DNA from 3 places in the Saccharopolyspora sp. NPDC002578 genome. Region 2 is predicted to be linked to each of the others. Evidence: riboswitches for the same ligand, from Rfam matches in the RefSeq annotation. Region 2 holds a riboswitch; each other region holds the start of a gene.

The links. A riboswitch is a leader RNA that binds a small molecule or an ion and turns the genes downstream of it on or off. The one in region 2 is predicted to bind thiamine pyrophosphate.
Region 1: it holds a riboswitch for thiamine pyrophosphate, as region 2 does, so the genes downstream of both, thiD (bifunctional hydroxymethylpyrimidine kinase/phosphomethylpyrimidine kinase) here and thiO (glycine oxidase ThiO) in region 2, are expected to answer to the same signal.
Region 3: it holds a riboswitch for thiamine pyrophosphate, as region 2 does, so the genes downstream of both, ACWD38_RS05960 (thiamine ABC transporter substrate-binding protein) here and thiO (glycine oxidase ThiO) in region 2, are expected to answer to the same signal.

Annotation. Positions count from the first base shown of each region.
Region 1 covers NZ_JBSFWJ010000006.1:58,955-61,206, forward strand. Annotated here, with positions in the region: gene tenA (thiaminase II) at 1-437, opposite strand, end outside; gene thiD (bifunctional hydroxymethylpyrimidine kinase/phosphomethylpyrimidine kinase) at 463-1,296, opposite strand; TPP riboswitch at 1,290-1,388, opposite strand; gene ACWD38_RS05145 (biotin attachment protein) at 1,452-1,682, opposite strand; gene ACWD38_RS05150 (hypothetical protein) at 1,981-2,250, shown strand.
Region 2 covers NZ_JBSFWJ010000018.1:99,349-101,600, reverse strand. Annotated here, with positions in the region: gene thiE (thiamine phosphate synthase) at 141-815, opposite strand; TPP riboswitch at 891-1,000, shown strand; gene thiO (glycine oxidase ThiO) at 990-2,123, shown strand; gene thiS (sulfur carrier protein ThiS) at 2,114-2,252, shown strand, end outside.
Region 3 covers NZ_JBSFWJ010000007.1:73,384-75,635, reverse strand. Annotated here, with positions in the region: gene ACWD38_RS05970 (FAD-dependent oxidoreductase) at 1-602, shown strand, start outside; gene ACWD38_RS05965 (4a-hydroxytetrahydrobiopterin dehydratase) at 605-898, opposite strand; TPP riboswitch at 968-1,078, shown strand; gene ACWD38_RS05960 (thiamine ABC transporter substrate-binding protein) at 1,124-2,170, shown strand; gene ACWD38_RS05955 (ABC transporter permease) at 2,167-2,252, shown strand, end outside.

The sequences.
Region 1 (2,252 bases), on a different contig from region 2:
CAGAAGCACGGCAGGATCGCCGCCAGCAGCACCGGATACGGCTCCACCAGCGCGCTGCCGCGCAAGAACGAGGTGTAGGCCGTGCACGACGGCGAGGTCACCACCCCGGCGAGGTCGGCCTCGGTGAGCCCGAACTCCTCCACGTACCCGGCGTGCAACCGGCGTTCCTCCACCAGCGCGCCTTGCGCCGCACCGGCCAGGAACGCCGCGTCGGCGGGGTCCTCCGCCCGCGTGGACGCCGCGGTCAGCGCCTGCGCGAAACCGACCAGGTACCGCGCGTCCTGCACGATGTAGAACGCGAACCGCTCCCGGTCCAGCGCGCCGTCGGTGAGCGCCGCGTTGAACGGGTGCTCGACGATGGCCTGCTGCAACGCGGCGGTGTGCTCCCACGCGCCCGCGCAGAAACCGCCGGGCGGTGGGGCGGGAAGCCTGCTCATGAACGGTCCCTCCAGAAGATCGGGTTCACCACCAGCGGTGGAAGTGGTGCACGGGGCCGTGCCCCCGGCCCACGTCCAGCCGGTCCGCGGCGCGCAACGCCTCGGTCAGGTACTCCTTGCCGTCGCGGACCGCCGAGGACCAGTCCGGCCGCTGCGGGCGCAGTGCCGCGATGGCCGCCGACAACGTGCACCCGGTGCCGTGGTCGTTCGTGGTCTCGATCCGCTCGCGGCGCAGGAACTCGGCTTCGCCGTCGCCGCGGAAGAGGTCGAGGCTCGCCGCCTCGCGCAGGTGCCCGCCCTTGAGCAGCACCTGCTTGGCGCCCAAGCCGGTCAGCCGCTCGGCCTGCCCGGCCATCCCGCCGGAGTCGGTGATCTCCCGCTCCCCCAGCAGATCCGCTGCCTCCGGCAGGTTCGGCGTGATCAGGTCCACTCGCGGCAGCAGCTCGTCGCGCAGCACCGCGACCGCCTCGTCGGCGAGCAGCCGGTGCCCGCTCTTGGCGACCATCACCGGATCCAGCACCACGTGCGGCGGCGCGTAGCGGTCGAGCACGGCCACGACCGCGCGGATCACCCCGGTTCCCGCCAGCATCCCGATCTTCACCGCGTCCACCCGCACGTCGTCGAGCAGCGTGGTGAGCTGGGAGGTGACGAACTCCGGCGGTACTTCCCGCACCTCGGCGACGCCGGTGGTGGTCTGCGCGACCAGCGCCGTCACCACCGACATGCCGTAGGCGCCGTTGGCGGAGAAGGCTTTCAGGTCGGCTTGAATCCCGGCACCGCCGCTGGGGTCGGTTCCGGCGATCGTCAGCACGTTGGGAACGGGCCGGGCGAATTCCGGCCGGGCAGCACGAACGGTCACGTGGGTGACGTCCCTCCGCTAGCACGAACTAGGTCAGGTTCGACGGGTCTGCTCTCAGCCCGGCCGCTCGCCGGGCACCCCGCGTCACTGCCCCCAACCTAGCAAGCACGGTCAACCCGCCGGAGTCGCCGATCTCGCCGTGCCCTGCGCCGCTCTCATTCGATGAGCCCGATGACCGCTCCCGCGGCGAAGTGCTCGCCCGCCGCGCCCTGCCGCCACAACGTGCCCGAGGCGGAGGCGCGCACGGTGCGCCGGACGCCGTCGGTCACCACCTCCGCGACGGCGGTGCCGCTGCGCACCGGGGCGCCGTCGGCCGCCAGCCAGCGGGCGAGGACCCCCGGCTCGTGCGGATCCTGCCGCGGCCAGGGGAAGTGCAGGTCCGTCACGAGCACACGCCTCCGCAATCGATCATCGTTGCGGTCAGCATGAGCGGTGATCCTTCTCACCACAAGCGAAGCGCGTGCTCGGCTTCGTACGTCGAGTGGCCCAGCGCGGCATCCGCGCCGGACCGAGGGTGCTCCGCCGAACAGCCGCATTAACACGATCGGAGCAGCGCAGCCAGTCATTCCGGTAGCCACGCGAATGCAACGTGCGAGCTGATCGATCCGTCTAGAGTTCGAGATCCGGCCAAGCGGATCGAAGCGCGGCTCGGGACGTCCTGACAGGTATGGGGGTGGGAGCGAAGTGTTCCCCGATCAAGAGCACGTCTGGTGGATCGTCGGAGCAGGGCAGCGGGTCCGGCACGCGATCACGGTGCGCCCCGGTGCCAGACCCGCCGGTGATCCGGTGACCGCGCTGTGCGCGACGACGATCAAACTCCCGCACGAGACCTGGCCGGCCACCAAGGAACCGTCGAGCCGCCGCATCACCGAGCGTTGCCCGGAGTGCGAGCAGCACGTCGACGAACAGCTGGAGCGCGACCGGGATCTCGTGGTCACCACCTGGGACGCGTGAGC
Region 2 (2,252 bases):
AGCAAGCAGCTGAGAACCCGCGGCGGTGCCGGTGGGCAGGGTGGTCGCTGCTCAGCGGCTTCGCCGCTGACAGGACAACGACCACGCCTCGTGGCGGGGCCACTTCGGAAAGGGGGCCGAAGCTGGAAGAACGCTCGCCGTCAGGTCGGGAGGCCTGCTCGGAGTGATTCGGCGGCGGACTGGGGGTCTTCGGCTTCGGTGATCGCGCGGACCACGACGATTCGTTCCGCGCCTGCCGCGACCGCTTCGGCGAGGTTCGCGTGGTCCACGCCGCCGATCGCGAACCACGGCCTGCCGTGCCCGCGGTGCTCCGCGGCGTGGCGCACCAGCTCCAGCCCCGCCGCCTCGCGGCCCGGCTTCGTCGGCGTCGTCCACACCGGGCCGGTGCAGAAGTAGTCCACGCCCGGTTCCGTGGCCGCCGCGTCCGCCTGCACCACGTCGTGCGTGGAACGGCCGATCACCACCTCGTCGCCGACGATGCGCCGCGCCGCCGGCACCGGCAGGTCGTCCTGACCCAGGTGCAGCACGTCCGCCTCCGCGGTCAGCGCCACGTCCGCGCGGTCGTTCACCGCCAGCAGAGCGCCGTGCCGCACGCACGCCTCCGCCAGCACCTCCAGCGCGGCGAGCTCCTGGCGCGCCTCCAACGGCGCGCCGCCGGAGGTCTTGTCCCGCAGCTGGATGATGTCGACGCCGCCGGACAACGCGGCCTCGGCGAACTCGGCCAGATCACCCCGCTCCCCGCGCGCGTCGGTGCAGAGGTACAGCCGTGCGTCGGCGAGCCGCGTGCGGATGCCGTAACCGTCCAATCCGGGCATGCCCCCAGGGTATCCGCAGCGGGGGAGGGCACCGGCCGGATGCTGACCTCACCTGGCGGAGTGAGTACGGTGGGTGGTGGTCCGCACGGGAGTCCGGAGAAGAACCGGACTGAGAGGGGGCGACCGCCCCGACCGTCGAACCTGATCCGGGTCATGCCGGCGCAGGGAGCGTAGATGTCGCAGCAGTCAGCCGTCACCGTCGTGGGCGGCGGGATCATCGGTCTCGCCGTCGCGTGGAAAGCCGCGCGCGCGGGGCACCGCGTCCAGCTCGTCGACGCCGGTGAACGCGCCGCGTCGTGGGTCGCAGGTGGCATGCTCGCGCCCGTCGCCGAAGCGTCCCCCGGCGAGGAGGAACTGCTCGAACTCGGCTCCGACTCGCTGCGGCGCTGGCCCGAGTTCGCCACGGAACTGGCCGCGGACTCCGGCCTGCCCACCGGACTGCGCCGGGAAGGCACGCTCGTCGTCGGCGTCGACGGCGCCGACCGCGCCGAACTGGACATGCTCGCCGACCACCTCGCGTCCCGCGGGCGCAGCGTCACCCGGCTCACCGGCCGGGAACTGCGCCGCGCCGAACCGTCGCTCGGCCCAGCCGTGCGCCGCGGCCTGGAAGTGCCGGGCGACCTCGCCGTGGACAACCGGGTGGCGCTGGCCGCGCTGCGGAAGGCGGCGGCAGCGGCGGGCGTCGACTTCCGCGACGGGCGGGCGCTGCGGGTGCGGCCCGGCGCGGTGGAACTCGCCGACGGCACCGCGCACTGCGACGTCGCGGTGATCGCCGCCGGCGCCCGCTCCGGCGAGCTGCACCCCGGGCTGACCGGGCGAATCCGGCCCGTGAAGGGGGAGGTGCTGCGGCTGCGGGCGCGCGCCACGGCGCTGCCGCCCCCGACGCGGACCGTGCGCGGACCGGTGCACGGCAGGCAGGTCTACCTGGTGCCGCGCGACGACGGCGGACTCGTCGTCGGCGCCACCCAGTACGACGCGGGCTACGACCTCGACGTCACCGTCGGCGGAGTGCGGGACCTGCTCGCGGACGCGGAACGGCTGGTGCCGGGCCTCGCCGAGTACGCGCTGGTCGAAGCCATCGCCGGACACCGGCCCGGCACGCACGACAACCTGCCGCTGATCGGCGAGCTGGAACCCGGCGTGCTCGCCGCGACCGGGCACCACCGCAACGGTTTCCTGCTCGCACCGATCACCGCCGACGCGGTGCTCGCGGCGCTGTCCGGCGCGGAACCCCCCGCGACCGCCGCCGACCCCGGGCGAGGCGCGCGGCCCGTTTCCCACGACAGAGGAGGGCAACCGTGCAAGTAGTGATCAACGGATCGGCTCGGCCGGTGGACGAGGACGCCACGCTCGCCGCGGTGCTGGCCGAGTTCGGCGTGCCCGAACGAGGAGTCGCCGTCGCCATCGACGGAACCGTGGTGCCCAGGGCCTCCTGGG
Region 3 (2,252 bases), on a different contig from region 2:
ACGGGTTCGTCAGCGGCTACCGGGCGACCGCGCCGCTGATCGACATGCCGCGCTACCTCGACCACCTCACCGAGCGGTTCCGGGCCGCCGGTGGGGAACTGCTGCTCAGCCCGGTGTCCTCGCTGGTCGAAGCGGTCGAGGAAGCGGGCAGGGTCGTGAACTGCACCGGAGTGGGCGCGCACGAACTCGTCGGCGATCCCGGAGTGCGTCCCGTGCGGGGCCAGCACGTCGTCGTGCGCAACCCCGGTGTCACCGAGTACTTCGTGGAGATCGGAGCCGGCCCCGAGTTCACCGCGTACATGCCGCACGGCGACCACGTGGTGCTCGGCGGTACCGCGGTCGACCAGGACTGGTCGCGCATCCCCGGACGCGAAGCGGGCGCCGCCATCCTGCGGCGCTGCGCGCACGTCGAACCGCTGCTCGCCGGAGCCGACGTGCTCGGCGAGACCGTGGGACTCCGCCCCGGACGGGACGCGGTCAGGCTGGAGGTCGAGCGGTTCGGCGGCGGCACCGTCGTGCACAACTACGGGCACTCCGGGTGCGGCGTCGCGCTGTCCTGGGGCTGCGCCGCGGAAGCCGCCGAGCTGGTGCTGACCGGCTGAGGTCAGGACAGGGCGTCGACGACCCCGTCGATCTCCTCCGCCAGCGTGACGTCCTTCGCCGTGATGCCGCCCTGCGAATGCGTCGACAGCGAGAACGTGACCTTGCGCCAGCGGATGTCGATGTCCGGGTGGTGGTTCTCGCTCTCGGCGATCTCCGCGATCCGGTTCACGCCCTGGATGGCCTGCGGGAAGCTCGCGAACTCCACCGTCCGCGTGATCGTGGTTCCGTCCTGGGCCCACTCCGGCAGTCCGGCGAGCGCTTCGGCGACCTGGGTGTCGTTCAGCAGTTCGGTCATGGCTCCATGGTGGTGGTCGACCGGCCGGATTGCGACCGTCGGCCCCACCCGGAGCGGTGACACGTAGACTGCCGTCGCCACGGGAGTCCAGCGCGCTGGGCTGAGAGGAGGGGCGAATCCCCTCGACCGTCCGCACCTGAACCGGATCATGCCGGCGCAGGGAGGTGTCGCGATCAGCTCGACGTTGCACACGTGGCCGTTGCCGTGTGCTGCTCGGGAGGACCGTTGAACCGTTACCTGCGCTGGGTCGCCGCCCTTGCGGTCGCCTCGCTCACCACCGGGTGCTCGCTCATCGGGAGCTCCGGCCCGGAGCCCGCCGCGCGCACCGTCACGCTCGTCGCGCACGATTCGTTCGTCGCCGACCCCGCCGTGCTCGCCGACTTCGAACGGCGCAGCGGCATCCACCTGGAAGTCCGCAACAGCGGTGACGCGGGCGAGCTGACGAACAAGCTGGTGCTGTCCCGAGCCGCGCCGCTCGGCGACGTCGCCTACGGCGTCGACTCGACGTTCGCGTCCCGCGCGCTCGGCGCAGGCGTGTTCGCGCCGCACCGGTCCGCCGCGGCCGAACGCGGACCGCAGCGGTACGCGCAGGACCAGGAGCAGCGGCTCACCGCGATCGACGTCGCCGACGTGTGCCTGAACATCGACACCGGCTGGTTCGCGCAGCACCGGGTGCCGGAGCCCGCGACGTTGCGCGACCTCACCGACCCCCGCTACCGCGGGCTGATCGCGTTACCGGACCCGACGACGTCCTCACCCGGGCTCGCGTTCCTGCTCGGCACCGTCGCCGCCTTCGGCGATCCCGGCTGGCAGGACTACTGGCGGGACCTGACCGCGAACGACGTGAAGCTCTCCGCCGGTTGGGAAGAGGCCTACAACCAGGACTTCTCCGGATCCACCGGGCAGGGGCCGCGGCCGATCGTGCTGTCCTACGCCTCCTCGCCCGCCGCGGAGGTCGACGAGACCGGCCGCCCGCGCACCCGGGCGCTGCTCGACACCTGCTACCGGCAGGTCGAGTACGCCGGTGTGCTGGCCGGGGCGAAGGACCCGCAGGCCGCCGGTGAAGTCGTCGACTTCCTGCTCTCACCTGAATTCCAAGCGCAGGTGCCGGACCAGATGTACGTGTACCCCGCGGTCGACGGGGTCGCGCTGCCTCCGGGCTGGGCGGAGAGCGCGCCGCTGCCGCAGGGCCCGGCGGAGCTGCCCGCAGCCGAGGTGGAACGCGACCGGGACCGCTGGGTGGAGCAGTGGCGGACGCTGGTGCGGGGATGAACCACGGCCTCCGCCGGCGGTTGCCCGTGGCGCTCGCCGCGGTGATCGTGCTCGGTTTCCTCGGGCTGTTCTTCGCCTGGCC